2 regions of the Pseudoalteromonas sp. SCSIO 43088 genome follow, and region 2 is predicted to be linked to the other one. Evidence: riboswitches for the same ligand, from Rfam matches in the RefSeq annotation. Region 2 holds a riboswitch; the other holds the start of a gene.
The links. A riboswitch is a leader RNA that binds a small molecule or an ion and turns the genes downstream of it on or off. The one in region 2 is predicted to bind lysine.
Positions count from the first base shown of each region.

Region 1 (7,550 bases), 1.9 Mb from region 2:
ATCAGCGAGCTTGTCATTGAAGAGCAGCAATTGCGGCTCAGCAACGGCGCTAGGCATATCTTCAATCGCAAGTAGTTCACTAATATCTGTGTATCGGGTTTGCAGTTTCATAACTGTCCTTAAGGTGTTGCTACACCTACACGATTATCGCCTACACCATAGGCCACTAATTGGCTTAATGCCTGCAAGCTGTAACCGCTTTGCTGTTGTAATTCATTGAAGAAGTCTTGCGCTGCTTGTAATGATTTTTTAGTTTGTAAGCCGCCATCAATCAACTCATGGGCACGCAAATAAGCTTCTACATCGCGAGAAAGCAAAAAGGTATCTTTACCAAGCGCTCGCAAAGCGTACGGGCCAGTATTTCCCCCTAAACGCGCACCATGCTTTTTAAGATAGGCCCACAAACCAATAATATTGTCAGTTGGCCAATCTGCAATAAATTGGCTAAAACTGCCATGTTTCTCGGCAACTTCGTGGATCATGTACGCATTTTCTGGGATCGTTTGTACTTTTTTAAAATTACGAACAATTCGCTCATCACTGGCTTTTTGCTCAAGCATATCTGGCGGCATCATCAACAACTTTTCTACGCTGAAATCCCAAAACACATCACGAAAACCAGCCCATTTATTATTGATAACAGACCAATAAAAACCGCTTTGAAAGACTTTACGCGTAAACTCTTCTAACCATAAATCGTCATGCATTTTGGCAATATCAGTATCATCGAGCGGGTTTGATAACAATGCATGCAGCAATTCTTCGCTGCCTTTTCGAGATACGGCTCGCTGATAAATATCGTTAAATTTTTCCATCATTTTTCCAATTTATTTGGTTAACGCTAAGTGTACGTAAAAACACGCTTATACGTAACCATGTTGCAAAATCGGTCACTAAAAAACAAATCCTTCGCCTTGACACCTAGATGGCTAAAATGCTTTAATCGCCGCCAATACCCTATTTAACTATGTTGGCTTTAACCTTTAAAGCGAGCATAAAGGGCTGGAAGAGGTGCGTTATTCAGGTAGCGTATGGGAAGAGCACAGACTCTGTTGATCATACGTGAGGGGAATTAACGCCGAGAAGTAACACCGTTTGTGAGGTGCTTATTTCGGGCGACTGGGCTGAATCCCAGCGACTGTCACCAACAATAGCAAAGCGCTATTGATTAGTTTGGTGGAGAGCTTCTGGTCTTAGTATAATAAGGCCTTCGCGTCTTTATTATTTTAAGCCCATTCGCTCTTCGAATTATACCTTGTTCGAACGACGACATGCGGCTCCATTCAAATGTTCCCGCATAAACTCTTCGAATACCTTATAAGTTCGTGAGAGATGATCAACAATTTTGATTTAAACGACTATCCATTGTGGACAGCGCTTGTCACGCCATTTTCTGAATCTGGCGAGGTCGATTACACGGCCCTTGAACAACTGGTTACGGAGCAGCAAGATGCAAATAACGGCATTTTATTGCTTGGCAGTACCGGTGAAGGACTGGCGCTTTCACTCAAAGAGCAACAAGCCATTGTTGAACATGTTTGTCAATTAGCACCAAGTGTCCCACTCATGGTTGCTGTGGGCGGCATGAACCTTAAGCAACAAATTGCTTGGGTTGAATACTGCAACCAACTACCTATTCATGGCTACCTGTTAGGTTCACCTCTGTATGCAAAACCTGGGGTTGTTGGCCAAACACATTGGTTTAAAAGCCTACTAGACGCAAGTAACCACCCTTGTATGTTGTATAACGTACCAGGACGCAGCGCAGTTGAGATTTCACCACAGGTGATCAAAAACCTTGCTGAGCACAAAAATCTTTGGGCCTTAAAAGAAGCCAGTGGCGACATTAGCAAATTTGAAGGCTTTAGAACGGCATCACCAACACTGGCTATTTTCAGTGGCGATGATGCACTTATGCCATATTTTGCTCAAGCGGGTGCAAAAGGTTTAGTTTCGGTTGCCGCGAATGCTTGGCCGAGTCAAACCCATGAGTTTGTTAAACGCAGTTTAAGTGGTCAATACCCAAATCTATTCACCGATTGGTCGCAAGCAATCCAAAGTTTATTCGCTGTGGCAAACCCAATCCCCGTAAAAGTACTGATGCACCTGCAAGGTAAAATAAATACCCCGCATTTACGTCCACCGCTTACGCATTTAGAGCTTGAGCAAACAGACAGCATCACCCACGCAAACAACACAATTTTATCTTGGAACTAAAAACAGGTTTTATCATGAGCTGGTTAGAATTATTAAACAACTTAGAATCAGGCGCAGTTCGCGCAGCAACACAAGACGAGAACGGCAACTGGCACGCCAATGTTGAAGTTAAACAAGGCATTTTAGAAGCCTTTAAAAATGGCACAAATACCGAGTTCCCAGGTGGATTTGTTGATAAGCATAACTTAGCACCACAAGGCTTTGCAGCCGATGCTGGCGTGCGAATGGTACCAGGTGGTAGCAGTGTTCGCCGTGGCGCACACGTTGCCAAAGGCACCATTATCATGCCACCAGCATATGTGAATATTGGCGCGTTCATCGACGAAGGCACTATGGTCGACAGCCACGCATTAGTGGGTTCATGCGCACAAGTGGGTAAAAATGTTCACCTAAGTGCTGCAGTACAATTAGGTGGTGTACTTGAGCCAATTGGTGCTAGCCCTGTGGTTATTGAAGATGACGCATTCATCGGCGCAGGCTGCGTTATTGTTGAAGGTGTGGTTGTGAAAAAAGGTGCTGTACTTGCGCCAGGTGTTCGTTTATCGGCAACTATTCCTGTTTACGATTGCGTTAACGAACGCCAGCTAGACAAAGGTGAAGCCATCCCAGAAAACGCGATTGTGATCCCAGGCTCTCGCCCTGCTTCAAATGCATGGGCTCGCGAGCAAGGTCTAAGCATGTCTTGTGCATTGATCGTGAAATACCGTGATGAACAAAGCGATGCATCATTACTGTTAGAAGAGGTTTTACGTTAATGAGCTTTTTGAGCACGCCCATCAAGCAAGCTGTTGAACAAGTTTCAACACATCTTGATACGCCATTTTTTATCTATGATTTAGATAAATTAACTGCACATTTAAATCAACTAACTGCGCAAACCGATGTGAAACTTTGGTATGCCGTAAAGGCCAACCCACTGTCTCGCATTATTCAATGTTTAGACAGCGCAGGGTTTAACTTTGATGTTGCAAGTAAAGGTGAACTTGAGCAAGTACTTGCTCAAGGCATCGATAGCGAGCGCGTGCTCAACACAGGGCCTGCAAAGAGCCCTGCACAAATTTCACATTTTATTGCTCGCGGCGTACGTACTTTTGTGGCCGAGAGCGTTAACCAAGTTCGCTGGTTAAACGAACAAGCAACAAAAGCAAATTGTCAGCTGCAAGTTCTATTGCGCGTACAACTTCGTTGGCCAGACAGCGAAAAGAACCCTCTTGGTGGCGATAGCCTTACTCCTTTTGGTTTGGGCTGTGATGAGTGGCAAGCACTCACTGTAAGTGATTACCCAGCTCTTAGCTTTGATGGTCTGCATATTTTCCAATGGGGCAATATGCTAAGTACTGACAAGCTCGCCGAGCTATGGCGTGCGATGATTGCGCCATTACAACAGCTAGCAAGCTCAATAAATATTAACTTTAATATTCTCGATTTAGGGGGTGGCTTAGGTATTCCTTATACTCAAGATGCTAACCGACTCGATTGGTCTGCACTTATCGAGACTTTGGCGGCTATTAAAGCAGATGCTGGTGTCAAAGAGCTTTGGATGGAACTAGGCCGCTATGCGGTGGGCGAATGCGGCCATTACGCAACGCCGGTTGTTGAGCGCAAAGAGAATTACAATCAACAACAAGTGATTTTATCAGGCGGTATTAACCATTTACTTCGCCCTGCTGTAACAAGCCAAGATTTTCCTGCGGCATTACTACGCGAGTCAACGGCTGAGCCTGCGGCAATGACTTTATACGGCCCGCTATGCACCGCCCTTGATTGCTTAGGTGAGCACCAATTAGCGAGCGATTTAAATGAGCAAGACTGGTTGGTATTCAGCCAATGTGGTGCATACGGCTTTACCGAAAGCATGCCGTACTTTTTATGCCACGAATTAGCGGCTGAATACATCCTTGAACAAGGCAATATTGAGTGTATCCGTAGCGCTGAAGATGCCAGCTATTATTTAAGGTAATCGCCATGAGTAAAGAGTTAATCAGCCAAGAGAATATTGTGGTTGGCGAGATTGCCAACGGCCTACCACTGACAATTCCTGTGTATCGCTTAAAAGGCGATGGCACGGGACCAAACGTGTATATACAAGCCAATATGCATGGTGCTGAAGTACAAGGTAATGCAGTAATTTATCAATTGCTTGAGCAGCTAAAATCACTCAAGCTGCGTGGCGATATTACCCTAGTTCCTTATGCTAACCCTATTGGTTGCAACCAAAAATCAGGTGAGTTTACTTTAGGCCGCTTCGACCCAATCACGGGCACCAACTGGAACCGCATGTACCGCTTTAATAAAGCGTTACCGTCACAGATTGCTGAACAGCATAAAGACAGTGATGATGCGACCCTTAAAGCTGCATTTAAACAGGCACTCGTTGCTGACATCGACAGTCAATTAACGGGTCCTGATTACAGCCTAACAACGGGTAAGCGCATTGCTCTTAACTTGCAAAAGCTTGCCCACCAGGCTGATATCGTTTTAGACCTTCACACGGGGCCTATCTCGAGTAAGCACTTATATTGCCCTGAATACGCCAAAGACAGCGCAAGCTACTTCAACATCGAGCATGTGTTACTGATCCCAAGTGATTTTGATGGCGCGATGGATGAAGCAAGCTTTTGTCCATGGTGGTCACTATCTGAAGAGCTTGGCAAACAAGGCCGAGAATTTGCTGTTCAAGTAGAAGCATTCACCGTTGAGCTAGGTAGCCAAGAAAAAATCGATTTAAGTGCGGCACTTGAAGATGCAAATAGCATTTTAAGTTACCTCAATCAAAAAGAGGTATTAGTTGATGCTGCGTATCATCCAAAAGCGATGACACGTTATGCCTGCATGCTTGAAGATTATGTAGCTTACTACGCACCTATGGGTGGCATGGTCGAGTATCTTGCCCCACTGGGTGGCCATATTAAAGCTGGTGAGCCTATCGCCCGCATTTTAAGAATGGAGCGCTACCTTTCTGAGCAGCCGCTACAAACATTAAGTTTTGATAAAGACGCCATTGCTATTTTGCATTTTGCTTCAGCAAGCGTGAATCAAGGTACCGAACTTTATAAGTTTTTTACCAACGTATTTGAGCTATAAGCTCATCCCTTCTCATTGCGTGAGAGTCAACGGCTTATGCCCTTAGGCCGTTACAGCAGGGCTCCAAGCTTAGCTTGGGGCTCTCTATTTACCTAAAATTTCAACAATTCAGTACAAGTTCACGGTTACTTATGTAAAAATCGTTATAATTATACCAACTTACAAGTCTACTGAAAGGGAACTGCAATGGGATGGCGCATTTGGCTGGCAGCAGCTGGCTTATTTTCTGTACCTGTATTTGCTCAAACTGAACAACCACAAACTAACGAACAAGATGACGCGCTAGAACTCGTAAAGCAGTGTATTTTGAACGAAGCGATTGGCGGTGACGGTAAACAAACACTCGAAGAACTTCGTAAAAAATGCTCAGACTTAGACGAGAGTAAAAAGCTCACCGCTTTAGACAAACGTAAAGCCCGTGAAGAAGTAAGCAAGAAAAACCGTAATGTGATCACCCCGCATAAGCGTAACTACATATTACCGCTTTCATACGTATCTAACCCGAATGAGCGCCCTTTTGATGGTTTAAAAGATCTTGCTGAGCAAACTGATGGCGAGCCACTTGATAACCTTGAAGTGAAATATCAACTTTCAATTAAAGTGCCTATTTTCGAAGGCTTTTCAGATAAAGATCAGGGCGTATTCTTTGCGTTTACCATGCAATCGTTTTGGCAGTTTTATAACAAAGATATTTCATCACCGTTTCGTGAAACAAATTACGAACCAGAGATCTTCTGGGTGAACTACCTTGATCCTGAGCATGTGCTTTGGGGCGATGAAATGGCAATTGCAATTGGTGCCTCACATCAATCGAATGGCCGCAGCCAACCTAATTCACGTTCATGGAACCGTATCTATGCCGATTTCCTATGGGAAAAAGATGGCTTTGTTTTTAGCTTTAAGCCTTGGTACCGCATTCCTGAAGATAAAAAGGACGATGAGCTAGAAGCCCGTGGCGATGATAATCCAGATATCTACAAATACATGGGTTACTTTGAGTTCTCGGGTGCATACCGTTACAACGAGCATGAATTTAGCTTTATGACCCGTAATAACTTAAATTCAGATAACCGTGGTGCAATCCAATTAGATTGGTCTTTCCCTCTTTGGGGCCGATTACGTGGCTACGCACAATACTTTAATGGTTATGGCGAGAGCTTGATTGATTACAACGCCGATATTGAACGTTTTGGTGTGGGTATTCTGTTAACTGACTTACTTTAACTGTAAGAAGAGCGAGCTTTAGTTAGCTCGCTCTTTATTTTCGTTATTTTTTAACGATGAAGTGACCTTCGAATTCTGCTACTAACACATCACCATCGTACACATTAACCGGCACATGGTAGCTTGCTTTGCCACTGTCTTCTAAATCCACTAATTTGCCTTTACAGCCAGCCAACTCAACACTACCACGAGGGTCGTTATTGAGTGGTTTAAGATATTTAATGTTGGCATCAGCTAACACGATATTTCCTTCAAGGCCTGCTTCTTTCAGCGCTAGGTAAGTTGCGCCCCACCCTGTTAAAGTAGCTAAGCTATAAATCGAACCCGCAAACATAGTGTTATGAAGGTTTAAGTTCGCATCTAAATCAGCACGGGTAGTAAACTGCCAATCGGTATAGCTTTCAACTTTAATGCCCATCGCATCACTGATTGGGATCGACTCACGCCACGTGTTTTGCAGTACTTGTGTCCAGTTTGGATGACGGAACCAACCCGGTTCAGAGGGCTTTTGTTTTACCATTTTCCAATGCTGTACATCGTCATAAGCAAGGTGCGCTTTTTCTTTTAATTCGTAGCCATGACGCTTATAGAAATCAAGGGCTCGCTCACGAGCAAACAAAACCAGCTCGTCGGCATCTTGAGTCCATGCGATTTTTTCTAATTCATGTAATAAACGGCTACCAATATGCTGGTTACGATTACCTTCAGCAACCGCCATATAACGAACTTGCGCTTGCTGATGATTATTAAAATGCAGGCGCGCTACGCCTAATACTTCGCCGTCATTATTTTTGATAAAGCGGTGCTCTGCGTCTTGTTCTAAGTCATCTTGCTCAGAACCACGCGGCTCGCCCCAGGGTGCTCTTAAAACCTGCCAACGTAATGAATAGTACGCTTGCCAATCTTCGCTGCTTTGTGGGGTGGTCACTTTAAACATAAAAACTCCTGTGATAATTCAGCCACTGTCTGTTGTTTTTCTGTCGTGGCCTTTGGAATGCGAATTACGATACGCGATCTTCAAACAA
Region 1 covers NZ_CP072675.1:227,138-234,687, reverse strand. Annotated here, with positions in the region: gene J8Z28_RS01170 (protein adenylyltransferase SelO) at 1-111, opposite strand, end outside; gene J8Z28_RS01165 (DNA-3-methyladenine glycosylase I) at 120-815, opposite strand; lysine riboswitch at 999-1,195, shown strand; gene dapA (4-hydroxy-tetrahydrodipicolinate synthase) at 1,333-2,217, shown strand; gene J8Z28_RS01155 (2,3,4,5-tetrahydropyridine-2,6-dicarboxylate N-succinyltransferase) at 2,232-2,972, shown strand; gene J8Z28_RS01150 (PLP-dependent decarboxylase) at 2,972-4,177, shown strand; gene J8Z28_RS01145 (succinylglutamate desuccinylase/aspartoacylase family protein) at 4,183-5,301, shown strand; gene J8Z28_RS01140 (phospholipase A) at 5,488-6,525, shown strand; gene J8Z28_RS01135 (bifunctional GNAT family N-acetyltransferase/hotdog fold thioesterase) at 6,569-7,462, opposite strand.
Region 1: it holds a riboswitch for lysine, as region 2 does, so the genes downstream of both, dapA (4-hydroxy-tetrahydrodipicolinate synthase) here and lysC (lysine-sensitive aspartokinase 3) in region 2, are expected to answer to the same signal.

Region 2 (7,550 bases):
TTTTTTCGAAGTGCTCAGTTTCACCAGCACGGTTTACTACTTCAAAACGAATATCAAATAAGTCGGTCAGTGTTAAACCGGCTTTTTCTGAGGCAAGCTTAATCAAATGATCTTTCGCTTCGTTTACCGCAGATTCGCTATAAGGCTCTTGGCTTAATAGGTCTAGGGTATCGCCTTGCTCAAACTGATTTGAGGTACTAATAATGGTATCAATGCTATCAACCAACATCTTGCGCGGAATAACATTAATTTTGAATGCTTGAAGGTTAGAGATACGGTGCTGACTAATGCCTTTATTAAAGCTGTTCATTTCGCGGCGTAGGCGGTCTAAGTCTTCACGCAAGCCCTTAATAGTGGCGGCTACTTCGGTTAACGCAACTCGGCCTTGACGTTCAACCGCATCGCGCTCGTTATCGATGTTATGAAACGCGCTGATGAGCTTTTCGTATTTAGTAAACTCATCGTTTTCGTTATCAAATTTAGTAATACCCGCATTGTAAATATGCATGTAGGTGTTACGTACGTTGATATCAAAGTTACGAAGCTCTTGGCAGTCTTTGTTAAAGTGATGAATGAGGTCACTTAAGTTATCAAAATCAATATTGATTTCAATCATGTATGGAGTGACTTTGCCTGAGTAAAAATCAAGCGTGTGATCGATACGTTCAGATTTAACTTGACGCAAACGGTCAGCTTGGCGGGCAAGCAGATCTTTTTTCGACTTGATAATTGAGCGACGATCGCTGATTGAGCCACTATTTTTTTGAATGTCTTGCAGATAGTCGTCAACTTGTTCGCGTTCTGCATTTAACTGCTCTTTTAGCAGAGTTTGTGCATCGACAGATTGCTGCATCACTTCAAATTGTTCAAAGCGTTTTAATGCTTCTTCTGAAGCCATTAGCTCATCATATAAGGCATCTTTTTCTTTTTGCTTTTCGGCCACATTAGCAGCGACTTCGCGCTGTTGTTTAAACTCTTTCAGTGAGTTTTCAAGAGCAGCGAGTTGCGCGGTTAATTGCTCTTTATTTTCGCCCGTTTGCATTTGCACTGGGCTTAGCTTTTTAAGTTTAATAGTTGCGCCAGGAAGAGTCAGTACACCGCCTTTCACGTTAGCTGATAACTGCTCTAAAAACTCACCAAAAGCATCTTCGTCTGTTATATCAACATCACCATTGCTGGTGGTGGCAAACGATAAGATATCTGGGTTTAAAATACGCGAAATTTCTTCAACTTCTTTTAAAGACAAATCTTCACGCATACGAGTGAACAAATTAAACTCGAGGTTCTTTAACTGCAGTTTTAAGCTCTTAATTTGCTTTTGTGTTTCGCTGATACGGTAATCTAGTGTGTGTAAGCTTTGACCTTGAGCACTGCTTAATGAATGCGATAACGATTCATAATCTTGTTTAAGCTGAGTAAGGCTTACTTTTAAAGTGGCTTTGTTAACTAGTTCAAACTCAGATTTAAGCGCTCGATAGTCTAAAAACCACTGTTCAATTTGAGTTTGTTTACGTTCAATATCACGGGATTGCTGAATATACAGCTGCTGCTTTTGGTCGAACTCGTGCTTTTCGTGTTCGATATCCTCAAGTGCAATATTTAGCTCAGCGAGTTGCTCTTGTTGATAGGTTTCAAAGTCAATCAGTGCTTGGTCAATTTTTGGCGCATAGGCAGCAAGTTTGCCTTTTAAAACCGTTTGGTTTTCAAGCATAGATTCAAGGGCTGCGATAGGCTCTTGCATTGACTCAAGGGCTTTTAATTCACGTTTAGCGCGATTCACTTTATCGAATGAACGTCGCCACACTTCATAAAAGTCGACCCGTGAGTTTGACATATGACGCTCAAATACACGTAGCATAAAGCGTTTAACATCACTGGCACCTAACTTATGCAAGTTAAGAATACGGCGGAAAATTTCTTTGTAAATCGCGGAGTCTTGCACGTTATTGAGGGGGATCATCTTTAAGTTGATATCGCCATCAAACGGTGTTGCGCCGCCAGTGAGTAGGGCGTTTAGCTCCTGCGCTTTTAATTCAATTGGATTAAAACCTTGCTCTTTTAAGTGATTAAAAAGCTTGGTGAATTTTACAATGGTTTTGCCTTGAGTGTAGTGATCAAGGTTCAACTTACCTTGGTAGCAAAAAAACTGATGCGCGTAACCGGCAATTTTACCAAGGCCGGCAACACCAATCACCACAGGGCCATTAGGCAGGTCAGCTTCGAGTAAAATATAGGATTGATCTGACGAAAAGTAGAATTTTCGGGTTTCGTCTAAATCGTGGCCATCCCATTCTGTTAAGCGCAAATCATTAATCAGTGGAAATTGCAGGGCATTAATTACCGAGCTTTTACCGGTATTATTCGGTGCACAAATAGAGCTACTTTTATCCAGTGGGATCACGCATTTTGCATAGCCTGCGGTATTTAAAAGCGCAAGTTTGCTGAGTCCGTATAGGCTTTGGCTTTGCATTAGTCGTCATCTCCTAGGTAGGTTTCTTCGTTTACTTCCATTAATGCATCGATATAACGATAAATAGGTGCTTGCAGCATAAAGCCGTTTTCTACTTCGCGAGCAAGACCTAAACGTACCATACGTAGATAAACGTCTTTACGTAAATCTGAGCCTGAGAAGATTTCTAATTGATCAAACAGGTGCTTGTTGATTTGCACTAAGGTTTGCATCAGTTTAAGGTCGTTTACTTCGTCAAACAAAGCACGCATTGGATCTTTACCGGTATTGGCATAGTGCTCAATTAAGATGTAGATAGTCAGTGCGATGGCACGCGAAATTTTCCCCATGTTTGGGGTGCTTTCGTCGCTGCCAAAATAGTAAAAGCCACGGCTATCATGTTGTAGGTCATGGCCAAGGGCGTTAAATAACGCGCGATAAGCATCAATGTGTTGGTCAAGCTCTTGCCACATCAGCGTGTCTTGTTCGCTAATGTGGTAGCCTGATGTGAGCTTTTTATTAATAGCTTGCAGATGCGTTAAATCATCTAAATTAATATCTGTCATGGTTATTGCTCTGTTGCTTTTTTATCGTCAGCAATCGATGAGTTAAATGGGTAAAGAGAGAAGTGTTGCTGGGCAATTTTTATTTTTACTTTCTCTTGGCTTTGGCTGATTTCAAGGTCGCCATCGCTAATCAATTTTTGATACAAGAACAGCATTTCGTCAGCTTCTAAGTCTGGGTAGCTTTCATCTAAGAAACTAAGCAGCGGCTGAGCTTTTTTGCTGGCTTTTTTAAAGCGTTTTCTAAATTGTGTTTTAACGTCGTTGTAATCAGGAATATGCGGGCTTTGATAGGCGGGCACATCATCATGTTCAGGAAGCTGATATTCATCGTGCTCAAAGTCAACTAAGCCTGCCATATAAGCCACGATATGACGTTGCTGACCAAGTGAAAAACGTTGTGCGTCTGAGACAAAGTTAGGCTGTACTGCACTTAACATGTTATCGACGCCATTTTTACGCACTAAACCAAGCACTTTAGCCGCTTGGCGAGTAATTAGGTTGTTGCGACGTAACTCTTCACGTAGCGGCATCAGCATATCGGCGCTTTTACGTAAGCTTTCACGGCCAACTAAATGCATTTCTAAAATACGGGTACGTAATTGTTCAAGCATGCGCTTGTCTTGATATGACTTACCAAGGCGGTCAATTTGCTCTATTTGCGCGCTAATTTGTGCTTCGATGGTATTAAAGCAAGCGTGGAAGTCACCTCGAATATCCACCATTTCAAGCATAGGCTCGATGTATTCATCGAACGCTTCAATTACAGCCTGATAGCGTTTTTGCAGTGATTGCACCGCGTTATCAGCTTTCGCTTGCTCAACAATATTTAAAATTGCGTTTTCATTGTGGGCAAATAATTTCATTATTTTGCGTACCCGATCATCCATAATACGGCTGAAGCGGCGAAGCTCGTCGTAATCTTCAATTTCACCGGCTTTAGCAAGGCGATTACCAAGGCGAGCTAAATCATCAACAAGCACACTAATTTCTTGGGCAAGACCTAAGTGTTCTTCTTGTAGCAAGAAAGTCGCAAAATCGGCGATCGCGCGGTTGATTTCTAACTGCGATGATTTTGCCAGTGGAATGATAATATCTTGATTCAATAAACGATTTGTCTCTTTATAAATGCGTTCATTTGACCATGAAGGTTGTTTTTGTTTTATCGCATTTTGTACGTCTTTCAAGCTGAAATCAGCCATCTTAAAACGTTTAAATAGCAGTTCTAACACCCCCCAATGTTCAGTAAGGGTATTTAATAACTTTTTAGCTGGGATCATAAGGCTCCAGTAAATTCAGACTTTGGTGTTAGCGATTAGTATTAAATTATGTAATTGAGAATAGTTTTATGCTTTCTATGCTGCTAGAATCCGCGCCGAAACACTCGACTTACAATTTTTACATTATTATAAAGGTTGTTCAAACACCATGGTAACCCCACTTATCCTAACCCTGATAGCGGTGGCATTTTTGCTTATCGTTATAGAGGATATTATCCATGTAAACAAGGCCAAAACGACGCTTTTTTTTGGCACTTTATGCTGGATTATCTTATTTATCTCTCCAATTCATGGGCAAAGCCCAGAAACAATACAACATCAACTGGATCACAACATATTAGAAATCGCGACTTTGTGGCTGTTCTTAATGGCTGCGATGACCTTTGTAGCGTATTTAAACTCTAAAGGTTTTATCCAGAATATTGTTCATAAAATTATGCCAAATCAAATCAGTGAACGAAAGCTGATGTTTCTGATTGGTGGGTTTGCGTTTCTATTTTCATCAATATCAGACAACATAACTGCAACTTTAATCTCGCTTGCGGTGGTGATGTCACTTAAGTTAGATCCTAAAAAATTAATAAAATATGCGACCTTAATTGTATTTAGTGTTAATTCGGGTGGGGTGTCGTTGATCACGGGTGATGTTACAACCCTGATGATTTTCTTAGACGAAAAAGTCACGATTGCTAATCTACTATTATTAATTGCCCCTGCACTGACAAGTGTTGCACTGCTCGCGGCGATGTTGTCGGTGGGTATGTCGGGTAATGTTGTGTTTGAAAAACAAGCAGCCCGTCGTATCGAAAAGACAGATATTACCATTGCGGTTATCTTCTTCTCGACGATTATTGCTACGTTAACTTTGAGTGTGCTTTATAGTGTGCCGCCGTTATTAACTTTTTTATTTGGTTTATCTCTGATGTTTTTGGTTGCGCAATTCTTAATGCGCAAAAAAGACGTTAACAAAAAAATCATCGATTATATTCGTGAAATTGAATACGACACCTTATTGTTCTTCGTTGGTGTGTTATTGCTGGTTGGCGCATTAAAAGAAGTTGGTATGCTTGCTAAATTTACTCACTTATATGAGTTGATGGCACCGGAATATGCCAACTACTTGATGGGGCTATTATCAGCGGCGGTAGATAACGTACCTCTAACTGCAGCACTTTTAAAAGCTGATATTGTGATGAGTCCTCAGCAATGGCTGTCGTTTACTTACGCAACTGGGGTAGGTGGCTCAATGCTTATTATCGGCTCTGCGGCAGGTATTATTGCCATGAGTAAGGTTAAGGCACTGACCTTTATGAGCTATCTTAAAATGTCGGTTTATTTATTAATTGCTTATACCGTTGGTTATTACGGTTCGCACTTAGCGGGCAGTTTAATTTCATAAAACAACTTGACAGCTAGACGTCTAAACGTTAACTTTCGAAGCCTGCTTTTAACAGCAGGCTTTGTTATTTTAACCAGGTGTTAACTTAACATTCAGAAGAGGTGCGATACTTAGGTAATTAATGTGAGGTGACGAACGCCGATGACCATTAATGAGGGAAGTACTCGCCGAGAAAATTAACCGGACGTCACGGTTATTTTTCGGTTTATGGGGCTGAATCCTCAAAACTGTCACCAAACTAGGTGGAGAGCTTCTGGCATGGACTACTCTTTATTTTCAAAGCACCCCCTTGCCGAGTTCTTCTTGAATTACTGTGGATAGTTTTCCACAAAAGGAGACGACATGAATACCCAATTAGCCGCCAACACAAAATCAGATTACGTTGTTGCAAAATTTGGTGGCACCAGTGTAGCTAACTTTGATGCTATGAGCCGCTGTGCAGAAATTATTTGTGCTGATAATCAAGTACGTATTGTTGCTGTGAGTGCCAGTGCAGGCGTGACCAATCATTTAGTTGCATTGTGTAAAGCTGATTTGAGTGCGGCTGAACGTGATGAGCATATTACTGGCGTTGTCGCCATTCAAGAAGCAATCTTGGCAGAGCTGTCACTGGATGCTGATTTAGCACATGGCTTTAATGAAACGCTTAAGGCTTTTCAAAAGCTAGCATCAGACGGGGCTAAGTCAGTAGCAGATCAAGATGAACTACTGAGCTTTGGCGAGCGTTTGTCATCGTATTTATTTACTCAAGTATTACGTGGGCAAGGTCTTGATGCGGTTCGTTTTGATGTACGTAAAGTGCTAAAAACAGATAGCCAATTTGCTAAAGCTACCCCAAATGTTGCAGCAACCGCTGCGGCTGCTAAAGAGCATTTAGTGCCATTACTTGATGACCATGTTGTGGTAACTCAAGGTTTTATTGGAAGCAATGAGCACAATCAAACGACCACTTTAGGGCGTGGTGGTTCAGATTACAGTGCTGCATTACTCGCTGAAGCAATTAACGCAAAAAGCGTGCATATTTGGACCGATGTTGTGGGTATTTTCAGTACTGATCCGCGTTTATGCGCTAAAGCAAGCCCAATTGCACGCTTAAGCTTTGATGAAGCGGCAGAAATGGCAACGTTTGGTGCAAAAGTACTGCACCCGGCAACCATTTTACCTGCAAGCCGTAGCCATATTAGTGTGTTTGTTGGTTCAAGCCGTGAACCACAGTTAGGTGGCACATGGATTGAAAAAGAAAAATCTCAGCAACCAGGTATTCGAGCCGTAACACAGCGTAAAAATCAAATTCTGTTAACGGTTAAAAGCCCAGAAATGCTCCTAGCGAGTGGTTTCTTAGCCCGTGTATTCACCATTTTAAGTGAGTTTAATATTTCGGTTGATTTGGTTACTACCTCAGAGATCAGTGTTGCAATTACTTTGGATAACGCACCAAATGCATCACGCCCTGAGCTTGATCAAGCTTGTTTAGATAAGCTTTCTGAGTTTTGTCATGTGTCGGTTGAGAATAACTTAACGCTGGTGGCTTTAATTGGTTCTGAAATTCAATTACGTCAGCAAGAAATGAACTTAATGCAGGTATTAAGCGATTTTAATATTCGTTTAATTTGCCACGGTGCAAGTAAACATAACCTGTGCTTCTTAGTTGAGCAAAGTGAGTCAGATGAAGTCGTGCAGGCTATTCACAGCCGACTATTAGAAAGCCAAGTCGCGGCGTAAGTCGTTAAAATTAATAAAAGAGCACTGCCAGTCAGTGCTTTTTTGTGCCACAACACTTATATCAAACCCTTCAATAGAATTACTACTCGCGCTGAAATTATGTTTGCTCAATTCTTCAAATACATTAGGAGCAAGTA
Region 2 covers NZ_CP072675.1:2,244,140-2,251,689, reverse strand. Annotated here, with positions in the region: gene J8Z28_RS10415 (Mks condensin complex protein MksF) at 1-2,470, opposite strand, end outside; gene J8Z28_RS10410 (condensin complex protein MksE) at 2,470-3,015, opposite strand; gene J8Z28_RS10405 (MksB family condensin complex protein) at 3,018-4,292, opposite strand; gene nhaD (sodium:proton antiporter NhaD) at 4,441-5,691, shown strand; lysine riboswitch at 5,780-5,952, shown strand; gene lysC (lysine-sensitive aspartokinase 3) at 6,034-7,413, shown strand; gene J8Z28_RS10390 (4'-phosphopantetheinyl transferase family protein) at 7,390-7,550, opposite strand, start outside.